2 regions of the Caloramator sp. E03 genome follow, and region 2 is predicted to be linked to the other one. Evidence: riboswitches for the same ligand, from Rfam matches in the RefSeq annotation. Region 2 holds a riboswitch; the other holds the start of a gene.

Region 1 (10,345 bases), 940 kb from region 2:
TGCATCTTTTCTATCAAGTATTCTTGTTACTCGTCCTTCTCTCATAACTACAATTCTGTCACTCATTCCAAGAACTTCTGGCATTTCAGAGGAAATCAAAATTATTCCATATCCTTGGCTTGCAAGCTCACTCATTATCTCACATATTGCTGCTTTAGCCCCAACATCAACACCTTTTGTAGGTTCATCAAGTATTATAACCTTCAAATCAGCAGCAAGAAGTTTTGCAAATACTACTTTCTGCTGATTTCCACCTGATAAGGAACTTGCTAAATCAAATATACTTTTTGCTTTTACATTTACTTTCTCTAATAGCTCTTTAGAAATCTCTGTTTCTTTTTTATCATTTAACCATCCTTTTTTTGAATACTTATCAATTGTTGGTAAAGTAACATTTTTACCTATTCCCCATTGTAATATTAATCCCTGTTTTTGCCTGTCTTCTGGTAAATATCCAATACCCAAGTTTATAGCATCTATCGGACTTTTTATATGGACTTCTTTTCCTTCTATATATACTTTACCTTTATCATAAGGCATAATACCAAACAGAGATTGGCAAACTTCACTTCGCCCAGCACCAACAAGACCTGTAAGACCAAGTATTTCTCCTTTATGAAGAGTAAATGAAACATCAGCAAAATAACCTGTTTTCCCAATTCCTTCTACTCTAAGCAGTTCTTCTCCTATTTTTACCTGTTTTTTAGGAAACATTTGAGTAACTTCACGACCTACCATTGCGACTATAAGTTGCTCATTTGTAATTTCATCTACTCCCCAAGTTCCTATATATTTTGAGTCTCTAAATACCGTAACTCTACTCGCAAGTCTGTACATGTCTTCGAATCTATGAGATATAAATATTATTGATGCACCATTGTCTCTTAATTGTTCTGTAATTTTATAGAGCTGTTCGCTCTCTCTTTTTGTTAATGCAGCTGTTGGTTCATCCATAATAATGATTTTCGCATTAGTAGAGAGAGCTTTTGCAATTTCAACAATCTGCTGTTGTGCCACACTTAATGCTCCCATTTGTGTTTTAGGATCAATATCAGATCCAAGCTCTTTAAGAAGCTTTTTAGCATCATCATGCATCTGTTTCCATAATATTCTTTTTGTTCTTTTATCTATCTTTTCATGGCCCATAAATATATTCTCAGTAACGCTAAGATCAGGATAGCAGGTAACATGCTGATAAATTGCTGCAATACCCATTTTTTGTGCATCCTTGGGGTTTTTAAACTCAACTTTTTGTCCATTTAAGTAAATTTCTCCTGCATCTGGGGAGTGAACTCCCGTAATAACTTTTATAAATGTAGATTTTCCTGCACCATTTTCTCCCATTAAAGCGTGTATTTCACCTGGCTTCAACTGAAAATGGACATGGTCTAAAGCTTTAACACCTGGAAATATCTTTGTTATACCTCTAAGCTCAAGAATATACTCTGACAATTTAAAGTCCCCCTTCTCATCCTCTTAAAGCACAGATTATTAATTTACCAACCTTGTCCATAACCTCTTTCTAGCTTCTTCTCTTCATATCCGCTTTCAAGGTATGCTTTCATAGGATCAGGATTTAAGCCCATCTCTTCTCTTACTTTTTCAAGTAGTGGCCTTACATCTGTTTCAAATGCACATCTTACAATAGATTCAGCTCTCATTACATCATTATTTTCCTGTGCCTTTTTAAGTTCATCTCTGTCAACCAAAAGCGCCTTTGCATAAGCAGTTTGAACATTTAAAACAGATTGAATCATTGCTGGAACTTTCGGTTCTATACAGTGGCTCTGATCTATCATATATGCAATGTTCTTTGCCGTATTTCTTGTTGAAGGATCTATTTCAGCAGATACAAGCTCATTGAATATTAGGAAAAGCTCATAAGGATTAATTGATCCAACAATTAAATCGTCATCTGCATATTTTCTATTATTAAAATGAAAACCTCCTATTTTCCCTTCATCAAGAAGGAATGCAACTATATGTTCTACATTTGCACCCTGGAAGTGATGTCCGATATCTACAAGTACCTGAGCCTTTTCTCCAAGCTTTGTCGCAAATGTATATGACATACCCCAGTCTGCAATGTCAGTATGATAAAATGCAGGCTCAAATGTCTTATATTCAATAAGCATTCTCATATCATCATCAAGTGCGTCATATAATTCTTTTAGGCTCTCCTCTAAATAGTGCTTTCTTGCTCTAAAATCACCCTGACCAGGATAGTTTGTACCATCAGCAATCCAGAGGCTAAGTATCTTGGAATCAACCTTTCTTGCTATTTCTACACACTCAAGCATGTGTTCTACTGCCTTTTTTCTAACTTTCGGATCACTATTGCATACACTTCCAAACTTATATTCATCTTCTTGGAAAAGATTTGGATTAACTGCACCTATTTTTAAATTAAGATTTGCAGCATAATCTTTTACTTTTTCATAATCATCTGTTTTATCCCATGGTATATGTATTGCAACTGTTGGACATATTCCTGTATATTTATGAACCTGAGCTGCATCGTCAAGCTTTTCAAATATATTTCTTGGCATACCTATTTGTTTAAATACTTTAAAACGTGTACCAGAATCTCCATATCCCCATGATGGAGTTTCAACTTTAAATTCCTTAATACTTTTCTTTACCTTTTCTACATCAATTCCTCTTTCAATCTGTTTTTCTTCCCAAACTTTGTACTCAATGCCTGCCATATAAAAGCCTCCTTTTGTTAGAATTATTTTATTAATTTAATAAATTTTTCATAAACTTTATCCCATTCTTGTGTATTTTGTGGTTTATAAGTTTGCATTTGAAATGAATTTCTAATTATTCTTCTTGCATCATTTAAATCTTTAATTGCTCCAAGAGCCATTGCTTGCACTGCTATATTCCCTGCAGCTGTTGCTTCAATTGGTCCTGCAATTACTTCTTTCCCTGTTGCATCTGCTGTAAATTGGCAGAGCATCTTATCCTGTATACCTCCTCCAACTATATGAATTCTGTCAATTTTCTTATATAATATTTTTTCAAGGCACTCTATAGTATATCTATATTTCAATGCAAGACTCTGGGTTATACACCTTATAACTTCTCCCTTCGTAACAGGTACAGTTTGATTAGTTGCCCTACAATAGTTTCTTACTCTATTGGGCATGTCCCCTGGCAGTCCAAACTCATGATAATCTGGATCAATAAAGTTTTCAAAGGGCCTTGCTTCTTTTGCCATTTGTGTTAAATCTGAATAGGTTAATTTCTCTCCTTCTCTTTCCCATTGCCTTTTACTTTCTTGAACAAGCCATAACCCCATGATGTTCTTTAAGAATCTGGTTGTCCCCTCAACTCCCCCTTCATTTGTTATATCTAAATTCATGCTGCTTTCGTTAATTATAGGTTTTTCTAATTCAACACCCATAAGGGACCATGTTCCACAACTTATGTATGCAAAATTCTTGTCTTCGGCTGGAACAGCTGCAACTGCTGAGCCTGTATCATGTGAGGCAACTGAAACTACAGGAATTGCTGAAACATTAAGTTCCTTTTGTATATCTTCAGTAAGGCATCCGATAATTGTACCTGGATTTATAATATTAGTGAAAATTTCCTTAGGCAAATTTAGCTTCTCTATAATCTTCCATGACCATTGTTTTGTAACTGTATTAAAAAGCTGTGTTGTTGTTGCATTCGTATATTCTGTACTTTTTACCCCCGTTAAAAAGTAATTTATTAAATCCGGTATCATAAGAAATGTTTTTGCTTTTTCAAGTATTGATGAATTCTCTAATTTCATAGAATAAAGTTGATAAATAGTATTAAACCACAAAAATTGTATTCCAGTTTCTCTAAATATCTCTTCTTTAGGTATAATTTCAAAAACCTTATCCATTACTCCTTCTGTTCTTATATCTCTATAATGGTATGGATTCCCAAGAAGTTTCCCTTTTTCATCGATAAGTCCAAAATCAACTCCCCATGTATCAACTCCTATTGCGTCAATGTTTTTTTCCTCAATTGATGCCTTTAAAATACCCTGCTTTATTTCATAAAAAAGCCTTAATATATCCCAATGAAGGTTTCCATTTATAGATACAGGATCGTTAGAAAATCTATGAATTTCTTTAAGATCTATTCTACTACCATTAAAAGTTCCAAGTATCGCTCTTCCGCTGCTTGCTCCAAGATCAAAGGCTAAAAACTTATAACTGTCTTTCAATATTATCACCCCGTTATCGTTTTCATGTAAACGTTTACATTTTTGCTAAGACACAGCCTTAAATCCATATAAATTATATTCTCTCTATTTCATTTCTTAATATATCAGTTGAACGTCTAATTACCATCTCCCCGTTTAATACAATTGTTCTATTTTTTGCATTTGGATGATTAACTTTATTTATAAAAAGATTAATTGCTTCTTTTGCTATCTCTTCAATAGGCTGTCTATAAGTAGTAAGTGGAGGAGAAATTAATCTAGACATATATATATCATCAAAACCTGCAATTGCTACATCTTCAGGTATTCTAAGACCAATTGTCTTTATATAATTCATTGCTCCTATTGCCATTAAATCTGTTGACGATACTATTGCAGAAGGGTTTAATTTTTTATCTGTAAAAAAATATTTTGCTGCCTCATATCCACTTTGAATATGATAATTTCCCTCATAAACTAATTCATCCCTAAATTCTATTCCTGCCTCAATTAGTGCATCTTTATACCCATAAAACCTATCATTCGCTACTTTATATTTTGCAATTGATTTTACAAAACCAATATTTTTGTGGCCAAGTGATATTAAATGTTTTGTAATTTCTTTCATTCCCTTGTATCCATCAGTATAGACAGAATTTACAGGCTTATCTAATTGCAAATTATCCATAAATATTATTGGAATTTTTTTTGAAAGCTCAAGCAAATATTTAATAGTTTCTTTATCCCCTCTATAGGTACAAATTATCAATCCATCAATGTTTCTATTTATCAAATCATCTATACAATTTATATCTTCATTTATATCTTCACCAGTTGAAGATACTATTACATGGTATCCTTCTTTCTTTGCTGCATCTTCTATATATTTAAAAAGTTCATAATAGAAAGGGTTTATATAATCAGGTATTGTAATCCCTATTGTCTTTGACTTTTTCGTTCTCATTCCTTGAGCAATGATATTAGGCTTATAATTCAGTTCTTCTATTGCCTTCATAATTGTTTCTTTAGTTTTATAATTTACAGGAGCTGTATTATTTAATACTCTTGATACTGTTGCAACCGATACCCCTGAGCGCTTTGCCACGTCTTTAATAGTTGCCATTTCAACACCTCTTATCAATGAATACGTTATCATGAAATTGTTTTCATATATATTTTATAACAAAATAATCAAAATCGTCAATAGATTGTTGAAAATTTCAGAAATATTAAATTAAATATAAAATTTAATTTTTTTAATATATTTTAGCTAATGATTTATTAACGATAAATTATTTCAAATATCAAAAGAGTTATCTATTACTTTAAGGTTTTATTAACCTACATACAAAAAATTTTGCTCATAGCCATTTAAAAAGCTATGAGCTGAGATAAACTAATCCTATAATTAAGCTAAATTTATTTGTGTAGTATTGGTGACACTTTTTTATAAACAAGTAAAGTTATTAAAGATACTATTATTCCTTTTAAAATATTAAAAGGTAATATACTATATATTATAAGAGTATTTATATCCTTTACATTTTTATTTACCTTTGAAGCTATACCAACAACAGCTTTTATTGGAAACATTAATACTTTCTCATAGAGAGGAAGAAATATGAAATAATTTCCAAGAGATGCTATGATAGCCATAGCTACAGTTCCACATATTAAAGAAAAAACAGCTCCTTTTTTTGTTTTATTCTTCTTATATATTACCCCAGCAGTAAATACCATTGCAAAGCCTACTATAAAATTAGCAAACTCTCCAATTCCCGCTGTACTATTTTTAACTATAAGATGAAGCAAATTCTTTATAAATTCAACTAATACACCAGCAAAGGGCCCAATTGAAAAAGCAGCAAAAAGGGCAGGTATATCGCTTATATCAATCTTTAAAAAATCTGGAAACATAGGTAGTGGGAATTCCAAAAACATAAGTATAAAAGCCATAGCAGATAAAACTGAAATTTTAATTAGAGAAGATATTTTTTTGTGTGTCATAAAAACCCTCCTTATTTATCAGGGCAAGTAAACAAAAAACTCCTGAATCTTCAGGAGTTAAATAACAATTTTATCTTCTTCCATCCAGACTTTACTGTCGGCTCCGGAGTTTCACCGGATCATACCTTTCGGCTCGCGGGCTATACCGCCGGTCAGGAATTTCACCTTGCCCTGAAGATTATATTTATTTCTCTTATAAATATTATACAACAAATCTTGATAAGTCAAGTATTTTTATATATTTTCTCTTTGTTTCTATTATCTTTTCTTTTTTCATCTCAGAAACTATTCTTGATAGAGTCTCCCTTGTCATATTTAGTATAGAAGCTATTTGTGCAAGATTAATATCAAGGGTTACAATAATATGACCATTTTCATCTATTTTACTATAATCCTTAAAATATTCCTTTACAAAATTTACAAAGGAGGTTCTACATTCACCTGTTGCAAGGCTTCCCTGCCTTAAAGTCATAGTTCTAATAGAATTTACAATAATCCTTTGAAATTCCTCCCTTATAGCCTCATTATTTTGAATTAATTGTTTTATAGGTTCTTTTTGAATTGCATAGATGTAACAATTAGTAAGGGCTTTATAACTTACAACTTCCGGCATATTAATAAAGGAAGAATGTCCAAAAAAATCTCCTGAAAAAAGATAACCATAACAGAACTTCCTATCGTATAAGCCTTTTTTAACTAAAACCACCTTGCCTCTTTCAATAAAATAGATATAATCGTCAATAATGCCTTCCTTAATAATAATCTCATCCTTTATATATAAAATTTTTTTATATTTATTTTGAAGATTTTCCTCAATAAACTTTTTATAATATTGTATATCTTCCTTAGTATTGTTAGAATAAGAAGATACTATCTCTTTGTAAAGTTCATAGTTTACCATACTATCCCACGCCTTTTAATTAAAATTCAATCAGTATTAATTATCGAATTAAAAAGATAAATATTTATATTTTTTTATAAAAAAATTGCAGGTTTTTCCCTGCAATTATTTCTCATATACAATTTTTCCATCTATAAGTACATACATTGCTTTTGATTGTACATCAAATGGATGTTTATTAAACACTACAATATCTGCATCCTTTCCAACCTCAATAGAACCAACCCTATCATCAATACCTAATATCTCAGCTGGATTTATAGTTATAGCTTTTAAAGCAGTTTCCTCATCAAGACCAGCCTTTACTGCAAGAGCTGCACAAAGAGGTAGATAGTGTACAGGAATTACAGGATGATCCGTCATAAGAGCTATTTTAACCCCTGCCTTTGCAAGGACTGCAGCTGTTTCAAAGGTTAGTTCTCTAAGCTCTATCTTTGATCTTTCAGTAAGAGATGGTCCAACTATTGCTGGATAACCTTCCTTTGCAAGTTCATCAGCAATCAAATGTCCTTCAGTACAATGATCAAGAGTTAATTTTAAATTGAACTCTTTAGCAATTCTTATTGCTGTAAATATATCATCTGCCCTGTGTGCGTGGGCCTTTAAAGGAATTTTCCCTTCCATAACAGGAATTAAGCTTTCCATTTTAATATCAAAATCCGGCATATCATCCTCATCTTTTTTTCCAGCCTCTTTAGCCTTTATATAATCCTTTGTTTTGTATAGATAATCCCTAAGTATTGCAGCTATTGCCATTCTTGTAGTTGGCATCTGATGCTTATCATCATAAGTTGACTTGGGGTTTTCGCCAAAGGCAACCTTCATAGCTGCAGGCTCTTTTACTATCATATCATCAATTCTTTTTCCCTTAGTTTTTATAACTGTAAAGGTTCCTCCAATAACATTAGCACTTCCAGGGCCAGTACATACACAGGTAATACCATTTTCATAAGCCTCTTTAAAGCATTTATCCATTGGATTTATAGCATCTATCGCTCTAAGATGGGGTGTTGCAGGATCTGTTGCCTCATTTCCGTCAGCTCCTTCAAATCCAACTGCATCCTCCCACATACCTATATGGCAGTGAGCATCTATAATACCTGGCATTATATACCCACCATTAGCGTCTAAAACTTTACAATCTCCTTCAATATCTAAATTCCTTCCTACTTTAATTATTTTACCATTATCAATTAAAACCTCTCCATTATCAATATTTTCTCCTGCCATAGATAAAACTGTCCCATTTTTAATAAGTATCATTTAATAACCTCCCATCTATATTCCCTTCATTGAAAGAGAAATTCTTTTCCTCCTTAAATCAACATCAAGAACCTTGACATTTACTATATCTCCTACTTTTAAAACTTCAAGAGGATGTTTTATATATTTATCTGATATCTCAGATATATGAACAAGCCCATCCTGATGAACCCCTATATCAACAAAAGCTCCAAAATCAGCAACATTTCTTACAGTTCCTTTTAATATCATTCCTGGTTTTAAATGCTCTATTTCCATAACTGAGGACATTAAAATTGGCTTTGGTACATCCTCTCTTGGATCTCTTCCTGGTTTTTTTAGCTCTGAAATTATATCTTTTAAAGTTGGAACTCCAACATTAAGCTCTATTGCTAAATTTTCTATTCCCTTTATCTTAACCTTCTCATCAATATCACTTAGCTTTCTATTTTTTACATCTTCAAGGTTATATCCCAATACCTCAAGGAGTCTCTTTGCAGCTTGATATGATTCTGGATGAACAGCAGTATTGTCAAGTATGTTTTCACCATCTAATATTCTTAAAAAGCCTGCACATTGTTCAAATGCTTTTTCTCCAAGTCTTTTAACTTTTAAAAGCTCACTTCGACTTTTGAATTTACCATTTTGCTCCCTATATTCTACAATGTTTTTAGCAATAGCAGAATTTATTCCTGATATATATGTTAAAAGAGATGCTGATGCTGTATTAAGATCTACTCCAACAGAGTTTACACAGTCCTCTACAATTCCTTTCAAACTTTCATCTAGCCTTTTTTGTGACACATCATGTTGATACTGTCCAACTCCAATGGATTTTGGATCTATTTTAACAAGCTCAGCAAGAGGATCTTGAAGCCTTCTTGCAATGGATATTGCTCCTCTTAAGGATACGTTAATATCTGGAAATTCCTTTGCTGCAATCTCTGATGCCGAGTATACTGAAGCCCCGGCCTCACTTACTATAACATAATATACTTTCTTACCGCTTTCAATCTCCACTTGCTTTATAACATCTGATATAAACAGTTCTGATTCCCTTGAAGCCGTTCCGTTTCCAAGGGATATAATATCAACATCATACTTATATATGAGCTCCTTTAATATTTTTGTACTTCCCTCTATATCGTTTTGTGGTGCTGTTGAATAAATCGTTGCGGTATCAAGTAGCTTCCCTGTTTCATCAACAACTGCAATTTTACATCCTGTTCTAAATCCCGGGTCAAATCCCAAAACCACCTTACCTGAAATAGGGGGTTGCATCAAAAGGCTTCTAAGATTAGTTGAAAAAACCTTTATAGCCTGTTCTTCTGCCTTTTCTGTAAGCTCATTTCTAATCTCTCTTTCAATTGACGGTGCTATAAGTCTTGAATAACTGTCCTTTATAGCTGACTTTAAATATTCTGTTTCCTCTCCTTGTCTTTTTATAATATTACTTTCAAGGTAGGAAATTATCTTATCTACAGGAGCTTCTATTTTAACAGATAAGAATTCTTCCCTCTCCCCTCTATTTATTGCAAGTATTCTATGTGGAACAATCCTATTAACAGCCTCACTATATTTATAGTACATCTCGTAAGGAGAAGTTTCTTCCTTTAAAGCCTTAGATGTTAAAAGCCCATCCCTAAAGGTCATAAACCTTATTTCTTTTCTATAATCCGCATTATCAGATATATCTTCAGCTATTATATCAAGAGCACCATTTATTGCTTCATCTATACTTAAAACTCCAAGCTCTTCGTTAATATATTTTGATGCTTCATCTTTTAAAGATATATTAAACTCTTGAGCTATCATAATAGCTGCCAAGGGCTCTAATCCTTTTTCCTTTGCAATGGTTGCTCTTGTTCTTTTCTTTGGCCTAAATGGCCTATAGATATCATCAACCTCAGTTATACTTACAGCATCCTCTATACTTTTTTTAATCTCATCAGTTAGTTTACCTTGCTCTTCGATTAACCTTATAACCTCATTTTTTCTGTTTTCAAGGT
Region 2 (10,345 bases):
CTTTAGAAGGAAGCAATAACGCAAATGAATTTAAAGAAAGGGCCTTTGAAGTTCAAAAAAACAGCGAAAGAGCAATTGAAGATAACGAAAAAATATTTGAAGAAAAGAAAAAGCTTATGGAAAATGTGATTGAGAAAGGCAAAATAGTAGACAATATAAAGGTTATGGCAGATACAATAGGAAGCATAGCAGAGCAGACAAACCTTCTTGCTCTTAATGCGGCAATTGAAGCCGCAAGGGCTGGAGAGATGGGAAGAGGATTTGCAGTTGTTGCTGATGAGGTTAGAAAACTTGCAGAGCAGTCATCGGAGGCTGTTAAAAATATTCAGGAGACGATTGTAAATGTTCAAAGAGCATTTAAGGAAAGCATTGAGGCTAACAGTGACATGCTAAACTTTATAAACAGCAATGTAAGGCAGCAATTTAAAGTATATGGTGAAACAGGAAAGCAGTATTATAAGGATGCTGATTTTGTAAGCAGAATGTCACAGGAAATAGCTGCTATGTCAGAAGAGCTTACAGCTACAGTTGGGCAGGTTTCCGATGCAGCTGCTAATATGGCGGCAAATTCTCAAAAGACAGGCGAACAGGCTCAGATGATTATGGAAAACGTTAATGAAACTACAAAGGCAATAGAGAAAGTTGCTATATCTATCCACAGCCAGAATGAGGCTGCTGAAAAACTAAATGAGATGATACAAAGATTTAAAATTTGATTTGTTGATATGTTAGTGGTATAATCTCATCTTTGACAGTTGCGCGAAGCAAAAAGCCTGTAGAACCATTGAATATCAAGGGCTCTCAGGCTTTTATACTTTTCAAAAAAGTGAACAATGTTTTTTATTTTTTCGTGTCTTTAAAAATTTTTTTCATTTGTTTCATATTAATTATTTGATAATCCGTTCTAAAGCCAAATTTGTCATGTAAATCATCTGTAAAATCGGTCCTTGTATATATTGGAATATAGCCCTCATTCTTAATCTCATAAAAATTCATTTCTCTAAGTCCTGATATAATATCGCTACACGTATATTTTTCTGAAAGCTTTTTTTCTAATAGCCTATATATCATCAGGGAAATGAAACAAGTTGTAAAATGCGCTTTTATTCTATCATCTCTTCTTAAATATACTGGTCTTGCCTTAAACTCTGATTTCATAATACGGAAGGACTCTTCTATTTCCCAACGCCTTCTATTAATTTTTATAATTGCGGCAGCATCATCACTTATATTTGTACATACTGCGTAAAAACCATCATACATTGCCTCTTGTGCTATTAAATCAGCATTAATGCTGTATAATTCTTTTTCAGCTACTTCACCGTCAGGTGTGCAGTGAGTCTTTGAAATAAAGCGTTTGTAATCATTAGCATTACATTTCTTCAATTTTGTAGGATTGGTATCAATAACCTCTTGAGCTCTCTCTATTTGGTTACCTCTTATAGTTCTTTGATAGTTTCTATATTTCAAGGAAAATGTTACAATAAGTTTTTGTTCAAGCCCGTCTTCTTTTATCCAGCGTTCCTTATAAAAAATTTTATTAATATCTGTTTCTTCGTCAATTTCGTTTAAATTATATACTTTGTCTGAATCGCTAAGATGCCATCCTTTGGGGTCTAACGCCCATTCTTTTAAATGTGATTTTAATTTTTTAATAGATTGTGTAGTAATAAAAGCTCGATTTTGTATATTATTAAATTTTCTGTTTGCTGTAGATGCAAGCCCTGCATCTGTACAAATGATAAATTTTGAAAGCCCAAATTCGGATATAATTTTTTGCTCTAAAGGTTTTAAAGTTACTTGTTCATTAGTATTACCTTTGTTTATACAAAATGCAAGGGGGATGCCGTCTCCATCCATGAAAAGTCCCATTTGAACAATTGGATTGGGTCTATGTTCCTTCGATACTCCATACTGTTTTAATCCTTCTTCCTGTTCAATTTCAAAGAAATAGTTGGTGCAGTCATAATAGAGAACTCCTTTATTACGATTGCAAACTTTAAGACTGTTCTTGTATAATTCTGACTGAATAAAATCTGTTTCTTGTGAAATCACTTCTAAAGCTCTATAAATATGCTGAAGCTCAAAATCAGGCTGCTCAATAAATTTTTTTGATAGTTCGTATGTAGCAAGCTTAGATGATGGATAAATAATTCTTGCATAAATTAATCTTGATAGTATTGAATTTAGATTAAAATTAAATTTATGTTTATCCGAAATATTTTTACAGATATTTTGCAGCCCAAGCTCGTTATATATTTTTTGTAAAAACAAGTAACTACCATTAAAAGTATGCTGTTCGTCCTTGTTAATTTGTTTAACAGGCGAGTATTTTACTAATATTTCTCTTTTCTCTTCTTTTTCTTTTCTATTTAACTCTTCAACGTACCTCTTCCCCCATTCTATAGGGTCTTGTCCGTTTAGTTTTTTTAAAAGTTCATCATAAGTGCCAAGCTTCTCAACTACTTTTGATGTACGCTTGCCTTTTTCATAAACAGATTTAACTACATATAAGGATGCTGCATTTTTTGATTTAACAATTTGTAATCTCATTTTTTCACATCTCTTCATATATTTATATCTATATTATAACACATTGTTACACATTGTGCACTATAAAAATTTAAAATTTGACAAAAAAATAAGCCTATATCAAGGCTTTAAGGCACTTTTTTTGTCTTGCAACTGTCAAAGACCCGCATTGAGGCTAACAGTGACATGCTAAACTTTATAAACAGCAATGTAAGGCAGCAATTTAAAGTATATGGTGAAACAGGAAAGCAGTATTATAAGGATGCTGATTTTGTAAGCAGAATGTCACAGGAAATAGCTGCTATGTCAGAAGAGCTTACAGCTACAGTTGGGCAGGTTTCCGATGCAGCTGCTAATATGGCGGCAAATTCTCAAAAGACAGGCGAACAGGCTCAGATGATTATGGAAAACGTTAATGAAACTACAAAGGCAATAGAGAAAGTTGCTATATCTATCCACAGCCAGAATGAGGCTGCTGAAAAACTAAATGAGATGATACAAAGATTTAAAATTTGATTTGTTGATATGTTAGTGGTATAATATCTATAAAATTATATATTTATCCTTCAGGGCAGGGTGCAATTCCCGACCGGCGGTACAGCCCGCGAGCAGCATTATGCTGCAGATTCTGGTGAAATTCCAGAGCCGACAGTAAAGTCTGGATGGAAGAAGGAGGTGCATGTTTATGTATAGATTTTTTGTGCTCTGAGGATAATATCTTCAGAGCTTTTTTATTTGAGGTGATTTAATGGACGAGTTATATATGAAAAGAGCCTTAGAACTTGCAAAATTAGGTGAGGGCTATACAAACCCTAATCCTCTTGTAGGTGCTGTTATTGTTAAAGAGGGAAAGATTATTGGTGAAGGTTATCATGAGCGCTATGGAGGGCCCCACGCAGAGATAAACGCCTTTAAAAATGCAAAGGATGATGTTGAAGGTTCAACCCTTTATGTTACTTTAGAGCCCTGCAGCCACTATGGAAAAACTCCTCCCTGCGCAGATGCAATAATTGAGAAGAAAATTAAAAGGGTTGTTGCTGCTATGAGGGATCCTAACCCTATTGTTTCAGGGAAGGGAATTGAAAAGCTTATAAAAAGCGGAATAGATGTAAGACTTGGAGTTATGGAAGATGAGGCAAGAAAGCTTAATGAAATATTTATAAAATATATTACAACAAAGACTCCCTTTGTAATATTAAAAAGTGCAATGACTCTCGATGGAAAGATAGCATCCTTTAGCGGAGACTCTAAATGGATTACAAATGAAAAATCGAGGGAATATGTACATAAGGTAAGACAAAGGGTAAGCGCAATAATGGTTGGCATAGGCACTGTAATCAATGATAATCCCCACCTTACAGCAAGAAAAGAAGGAAATGTTATAAAGGATTTAACGAGGATAATAGTAGATACAAACCTTAAAATACCTTTAAATTCCAATGTTCTTGATACTAAAGTTTCCAAAACAATAATAGCCTGCAGCGAATATGCAGATAATAATAAAATAGAAAAACTAAAGAATCTCGGAGCTTATATAATTAAAACCCCCCTTAAGGATAACAAAGTAGACATTAAGTATCTTATAAAATCCCTCGGGGAGCTTAATATAGACAGCGTCCTTTTAGAGGGAGGAGGAACTTTGAACTTTTCCGCTCTAAAGGAAGGAGTAGTCGATAAGGTTATGATATTTATCGCTCCTAAAATAATAGGAGGAGAAAGCTCTAAAACCCCTGTTGAAGGAGAGGGATTTGAGTTTATAAAAGATGCTGTAAAAATAGAAGACATAAACATTAAAAGCTTTGATGAAGACATACTTTACGAGGGCTATATAAAGAGGTGATAGTTTGTTTACTGGAATTGTAGAGGAGATTGGAAAGATAAATAAAATAATAAAGGGCGAAAAATCAGCAAAATTAATAATAAACGCGGATAAGGTTTTAGAAGATGTGAAATTTGGTGACAGCATAGCAGTAAACGGAGTATGCCTTACGGTAACGGATTACAGCTCAAATAATTTTACTGCATATATAATGACAGAGACATTTATTAAAACAAACCTTAAAAACTTAAAACCAAACGACTGTGTAAATCTTGAAAGGGCATTAAAGCTATCAGACCGCTTTGGGGGGCATATAGTATCCGGCCATGTTGATGGAGTCGGGACTATTAAGAGCATTCAAAGGGATGAGATTGCAGTATGGTTTGAAATTAAAGCGCCCTTTGAAATATTAAAATATATAGTTTATAAAGGCTCAGTAGCAATTGACGGAATAAGCCTTACAGTTGCATTTGTTGATGATTTTACTTTTAAAGTCTCAATAATACCCCATACCCTCCAAAGTACAGTTCTTTTTTATAAAAAGACTGGGGATGAAGTTAACATTGAGTGTGACATTCTTTCAAAATATGTTGAGAAGATGATGAAGTTTAATTCTAAAAAAGGATTAGACATGGAATTTTTAAGGGACAATGGATTCCTGATTTAAAGAGGTGATGATATGTTCAATACCATAGAAGAAGCAATTTTAGATATAAAAAATGGCAAAATGGTAATAGTTGTAGATGACGAGAACAGGGAAAACGAGGGAGACCTTTTGATGGCGGCACAAAAGGTTACTGCTGAGAGCATAAACTTTATGGCAAAGTATGGGAGAGGGCTTATATGTATGCCAATTATAAGAGAGAGGCTAAGGGAGCTTGAGATTTTTCCAATGGTTAGTGACAACACTGATATTCATAAAACAGCCTTTACAGTATCAATCGACTCATGCGATACTACAACGGGTATATCTGCCATTGAAAGGGCCGCCACTATAAAGAAGGTTCTTGATGAGAATTCAAAGCCTTCGGATTTTAAAAGGCCTGGGCATGTATTTCCCCTTGAAGCAAGGGAAGGAGGAGTATTAGTAAGGGCAGGACATACAGAGGCTGCTGTTGACTTAGCCAAAATTGCAGGGCTTTATCCTGCAGGGGTTATATGCGAGATAATGAATGATGACGGAACAATGGCAAGGGTTCCCCAGCTTATTGAGTTTTCTAAAAAGCATGGTTTAAAGATTATAACTATAGCTGACCTTATAGCCTACAGAAGAAAAACAGAGAAATTCGTAGTAAGAGAGGCTAAGGCTAATCTTCCTACTAAATACGGCGATTTTACAATAATAGGTTATGTAAATAAATTAAACGGAGAGCACCATGTTGCCCTTATTAAAGGTAAAGTTGACGATGGGGAGCCGGTTTTAGTAAGGGTTCACTCTGAATGCTTAACTGGAGATGTCTTTGGCTCTTTAAGGTGCGACTGCGGGGAGCAGTTTGCATTTTCTGCAAAGAAAATAAATGAAGAGGGAAGAGGAGTAATACTATATATGAGGCAGGAGGGAAGAGGCATTGGGCTTATAAATAAGATTAAGGCCTACGAGCTTCAGGATAAGGGAATGGATACTGTTGAGGCAAACATCGCCCTTGGCTTTCCAGCGGATTTAAGGGATTATGGAATTGGTGCCCAGATATTATCAGACCTTGGAGTTAAAAAAATAAGGCTTATGACTAACAACCCTAAAAAGATTTCAGGGCTTTCAGGCTATGAGCTTGAAATAGTAGAAAGAGTTCCTATAGAAACAGGCAGGAATGAAAAAAATGAGTTTTATTTAAAAACTAAAAAGGAAAAAATGGGACATATTTTAAAAATGGAGGATGAGCAGGATGGCAACATATGAAGGAAAACTTATAGCTACAGGACTTAAATTTGGAATAGTAGTGGGAAGGTTTAACGAGTTTATAGGTTCAAAACTTTTATCAGGGGCAATGGATGGACTTTTGCGCCACGGAGCAGAAGAAAAAAACATAGATATTGCCTATGTTCCAGGGGCCTTTGAAATACCCCTTACTGCAAAGAAGATGGCACAATCTAAAAAGTACGACAGCGTAATATGCCTTGGGGCAGTAATAAGGGGAGCAACTCCTCATTTTGACTATGTTTCAAGCGAAGTTTCAAAGGGAATTGCAAATGCATCCTTAGAGCTTGGAGTGCCTATAATATTTGGGGTTTTAACGACGGATACAATAGAGCAGGCCATAGAAAGAGCAGGAACAAAGGCAGGAAACAAGGGCTATGACGCTGCAATCGCTGGGATAGAGATGGCAAACCTTTTAAAACAGTTATAAAAATAAAGAGAGGCTGTGTAGTTCACAGCCTTTTTTTGTTATTATCTGGTCCACATTCTCCGGTGCCAGGCACCGGAGAATGTGGATATAGAAAGTGAATTAAAATACATAAAATAAGTAACCGTCCCATTTGGGAATTTAAGGACAGGCCTGGGGACGGTTACTTATTTCGCTCAAAAATAATACAATTATCCTAAGGCCACATCTAAAACCATCATTATTGCAAATCCTATTAAAGTTACAATGCTTATAATTCCCTCATTGCCTTCCGACTGGGATTCCGGTATAAGCTCCTTTGCACTTACATATATCATTGCACCAGCTGCAAAAGATAGGGCATAGGGAAGGATTGCTTTTATAAAAGTTACAAGGTAAGCTCCTATAACTCCGGCGATAGGCTCAACTATTGCTGAAGCCTGACCGTACATAAAGCTTTTAAAGGTTGAACTTCCTTCACGCCTTAAGGGAAGGGATACAGCAGCCCCTTCAGGGAAGTTTTGTATACCAATTCCTACTGCAAGGGATATTGCAGCAATCAGCACAGATTGAGTGCTTTGAAATTTTAAAGCACCAAAGGCAACTCCAACCGCAAGGCCTTCAGGGATATTATGAAGGGTTATTGCAAGTATTAAAAGAAACATCCTCTTCCATGATTTATTATTTTCTTCCTTTTCCCTGAAAACATCTATTTTATTAACTGATATATCTGTAAAGTATATAAAGAGCCCCCCAAGCAAAAAGCCTAAGGCTGTTGGAATTACTGGGCTTTGATTGCTGCCTTTGCACATTTCAATAGCAGGGGATAATAGGGACCAAAAACTTGCAGCTATCATAACACCTGCTGAAAAGCCAAGCATTGAATTTAAAATTTTTTTATTTACATCTTTAAAAAAGAATACTAATGATGCCCCAAGAGCTGTTACAGAGTAAGTAAATAAAGTTGCAAACAGCGCTAAAATTACTGGTGAAAATTTGCTTAGTATGTTCAAAAACACCACCCCCTAATAATTTAGAATATTTACGAAAGGGAAAATGTGTTACAAGTTTTTGTGCATAGTGTTTTAAGAAAATATATTTTAAAATATTTACATGGGAATATATTAAAATGATGTGAAAATAATTTAGTATTAATGATTTTTTGAGAGAAACAAAATTAAATTTGATTTGCTTTTAAAAAGATTTATTTTCAAAATAAAAAGGCCTTAAAGCCTTACTTAACTAAAATATTTTTAATTCCCTGCACAAAATTATAGGCTTCCTGCCCCTTAACAACTTCACTTTTAATTTCATTAACAGAGCCTTCGATTCTTGCAAGTTGAATAGTAAAGTTGTCGTGTTCAGCTTTATTTATATCGGCTTTATGCTCTAATGCCTTAAGTATACTTGTGTTTTCATTAAGCTGAGATTTCATCAACTGTTGATCTTCTTTTAATACTTTAATGTCTGTTTCCATCCTGTCAAGTCTTGACTCAATCTTATCAAGCCTTGTATTCATTCCTTTTACTTCTACGATTAACTGCTTTAATAATTCCTCCATATGTACCGCCCTTTCAGAAGTTTATATTGATATTATACTATATTACTGGAGTTTGATAAATATCATAAAATATTATATTTTAGTTTAAGACTCATATTTCCCTGAATTCCTAAAAATAAAATAAACTTTATGTCTTTATGCGTTTTTACCTTTATCTGGTGGTTGTTTACGAATATTAATTGCAAAAAAATTAAATATCTTAAATTCAAAAAAGATTGAGCCAAATATGAGTTTAAATATAAGTTGGAAACATTATACTAATTAGTGTAAAATATAATTGTATCTCAATTCATGGGAGGATAAAAAATTGAAAAGATTAAAATCATCATTAATTATAGCTTTAACTTTGATTTTTCTATTTCAAATCAATTTTCAGGCCTTTGCCGCAGCTAAATTTCAAAGCTATAAGGCTATAGTCGTTGCACAAAAATTGTACATAAGAAAAACCCCCTCTTCAAAAGGGAAAATTACAGGAAGCCTTAATAAAGGTCAGATAGTTGACATAATAGGAACCTCAGGTAAATACTTAAAAACACCAAAGGGATATATTTATTCAAGCTATGTAAAAAAATATATTCCTCCCAAATTAGGTGTATATGTATCTGTGAAAGAGGATATACCGCTTTTACTATCCACTAATGGAGATTTAGATGAAAGATATGCAATAAAAGGCAAAAGCTATAAAACAATTGGTGAGATAGGAGATTATTATAAAATAGATTTTTATGGAAAATTAAGATATATCCCAAAGCAAAGTGCACAGATACTTACAGGAATGAGCTTTAAAGATAATATAACTCTTGGATTTATATATGTAAATGGAAAGCAGTATAATCAAAGATTTATGGATGATGAAAAGGACTATGTTAATAGAAAAAGCACAGATACAGGGCTTGATGTTCTTTGTCCCACATGGTTTGAGCTGTCTTTTAAAGAAGATACTATTGATGTAGTTGATAAGGGGGATAGTGATTTTGTAAAGACAGCTCATAAAAACGGGTATCAGGTTTGGGCAAGCTTTTTTGAGAGCAGCCCTAAAAGGGCAAGTGAGATTTTTTCAGATGATACTTTAAGCAGTATTATAATAGATAAGATTATAAAATATGCTGCAGATTATAATATAGATGGAATAAATATAGACTTTGAGGGGCTTGGACTATCTAATAAAGATGGATTTACTAATTTTGTTTCAAAATTTTATAATAGGGCAAAATACAGCAATTTATTAATATCAATAGACATTACAAGGCCTGAAGTATCTTCCTGTAATTTTTATGATAGGGCAGAGCTTTCAAAATATTGTAACTACATGATACTTATGGCCTATGGAGAACATGGAGGTTCCTTTAAGGAGGCAGGCTCTGTAGCTTCATATAATTGGACTGAAAAAGCTATTTCTGAAACTTTAAATCTTGGAGTGCCTAAGGATAAGCTTATGCTTGGAGTTCCATTTTATACCTACGATTATGCAGTGATAGATGTAAATTTACCCTATGATTCAGTAGTACTCCTCAAAAAGGGAGATGCTTATACATCAGAAGTTTTTGATGACGAAGTAAAAAACAAATATATTAAATATGGAACTTTTAAATATATTTCTTCCTCAGAAAAATTTTACAAGGTTACTGATGAAAAAGAAGAGAATATATATTATATACCCTTTGAATCAGGAGCTTTAGTTAAAGCAAATACTAACAAAAGATTTGTTGTAGGCTACGAATCATTAAAACTTCAGACTTTAAAGGATAGAATAAGTGAAAATAATGGAACAGCTTATTATGATGAACTAGTAAAGCAATATATTGCTGAATATTATAAGGATAATTTGAAACATGCTGCATGGGTTGAGGATAAGGATACTCTATCATGGAGAATTGATTTGTTAAATAAATATAATTTAAAGGGATTAGCAGCATGGCAGCTTTACTATGAAACGGAGGATATGCTTAAAACAATAAAGGATAGATTAAGTAAATAGTTTAAAGTTGTGCATAAAAATAAAAATCCTGTGCATAGCTTTTATCTGTAAAATTAGCTTAATAATAAATAAAGGGGAGGTTATAATATGCAAAGGGCAGTTGAACTTAAAAGCAGAAATCTTACTTTAAGGGG

Evidence for each region. Region 2 has a riboswitch for FMN ahead of ribD (bifunctional diaminohydroxyphosphoribosylaminopyrimidine deaminase/5-amino-6-(5-phosphoribosylamino)uracil reductase RibD). Riboswitches for the same ligand answer to the same signal wherever they lie in the genome.
Region 1: another riboswitch for FMN. It lies ahead of FDN13_RS09615 (ECF transporter S component); the one in region 2 lies ahead of ribD (bifunctional diaminohydroxyphosphoribosylaminopyrimidine deaminase/5-amino-6-(5-phosphoribosylamino)uracil reductase RibD).

Annotation. Positions count from the first base shown of each region.
Region 1 covers NZ_CP040093.1:1,956,447-1,966,791, reverse strand. The annotation lists gene FDN13_RS09635 (sugar ABC transporter ATP-binding protein) at 1-1,452, opposite strand, end outside; gene rhaI (L-rhamnose isomerase) at 1,497-2,708, opposite strand; gene rhaB (rhamnulokinase) at 2,732-4,216, opposite strand; gene FDN13_RS09620 (LacI family DNA-binding transcriptional regulator) at 4,281-5,309, opposite strand; gene FDN13_RS09615 (ECF transporter S component) at 5,606-6,193, opposite strand; FMN riboswitch at 6,262-6,376, opposite strand; gene FDN13_RS09610 (Crp/Fnr family transcriptional regulator) at 6,396-7,094, opposite strand; gene FDN13_RS09605 (amidohydrolase) at 7,200-8,357, opposite strand; gene FDN13_RS09600 (Tex family protein) at 8,373-10,345, opposite strand, start outside.
Region 2 covers NZ_CP040093.1:1,019,701-1,030,045, reverse strand. The annotation lists gene FDN13_RS05290 (methyl-accepting chemotaxis protein) at 1-716, shown strand, start outside; gene FDN13_RS05285 (IS1634 family transposase) at 841-2,553, opposite strand; gene FDN13_RS05280 (methyl-accepting chemotaxis protein) at 2,719-3,048, shown strand; FMN riboswitch at 3,091-3,210, shown strand; gene ribD (bifunctional diaminohydroxyphosphoribosylaminopyrimidine deaminase/5-amino-6-(5-phosphoribosylamino)uracil reductase RibD) at 3,281-4,372, shown strand; gene FDN13_RS05270 (riboflavin synthase) at 4,377-5,018, shown strand; gene FDN13_RS05265 (bifunctional 3,4-dihydroxy-2-butanone-4-phosphate synthase/GTP cyclohydrolase II) at 5,031-6,248, shown strand; gene ribH (6,7-dimethyl-8-ribityllumazine synthase) at 6,235-6,696, shown strand; gene FDN13_RS05255 (ZIP family metal transporter) at 6,885-7,685, opposite strand; gene FDN13_RS05250 (hypothetical protein) at 7,907-8,233, opposite strand; gene FDN13_RS05245 (glycosyl hydrolase family 18 protein) at 8,541-10,211, shown strand; gene FDN13_RS05240 (alpha/beta hydrolase) at 10,299-10,345, shown strand, end outside.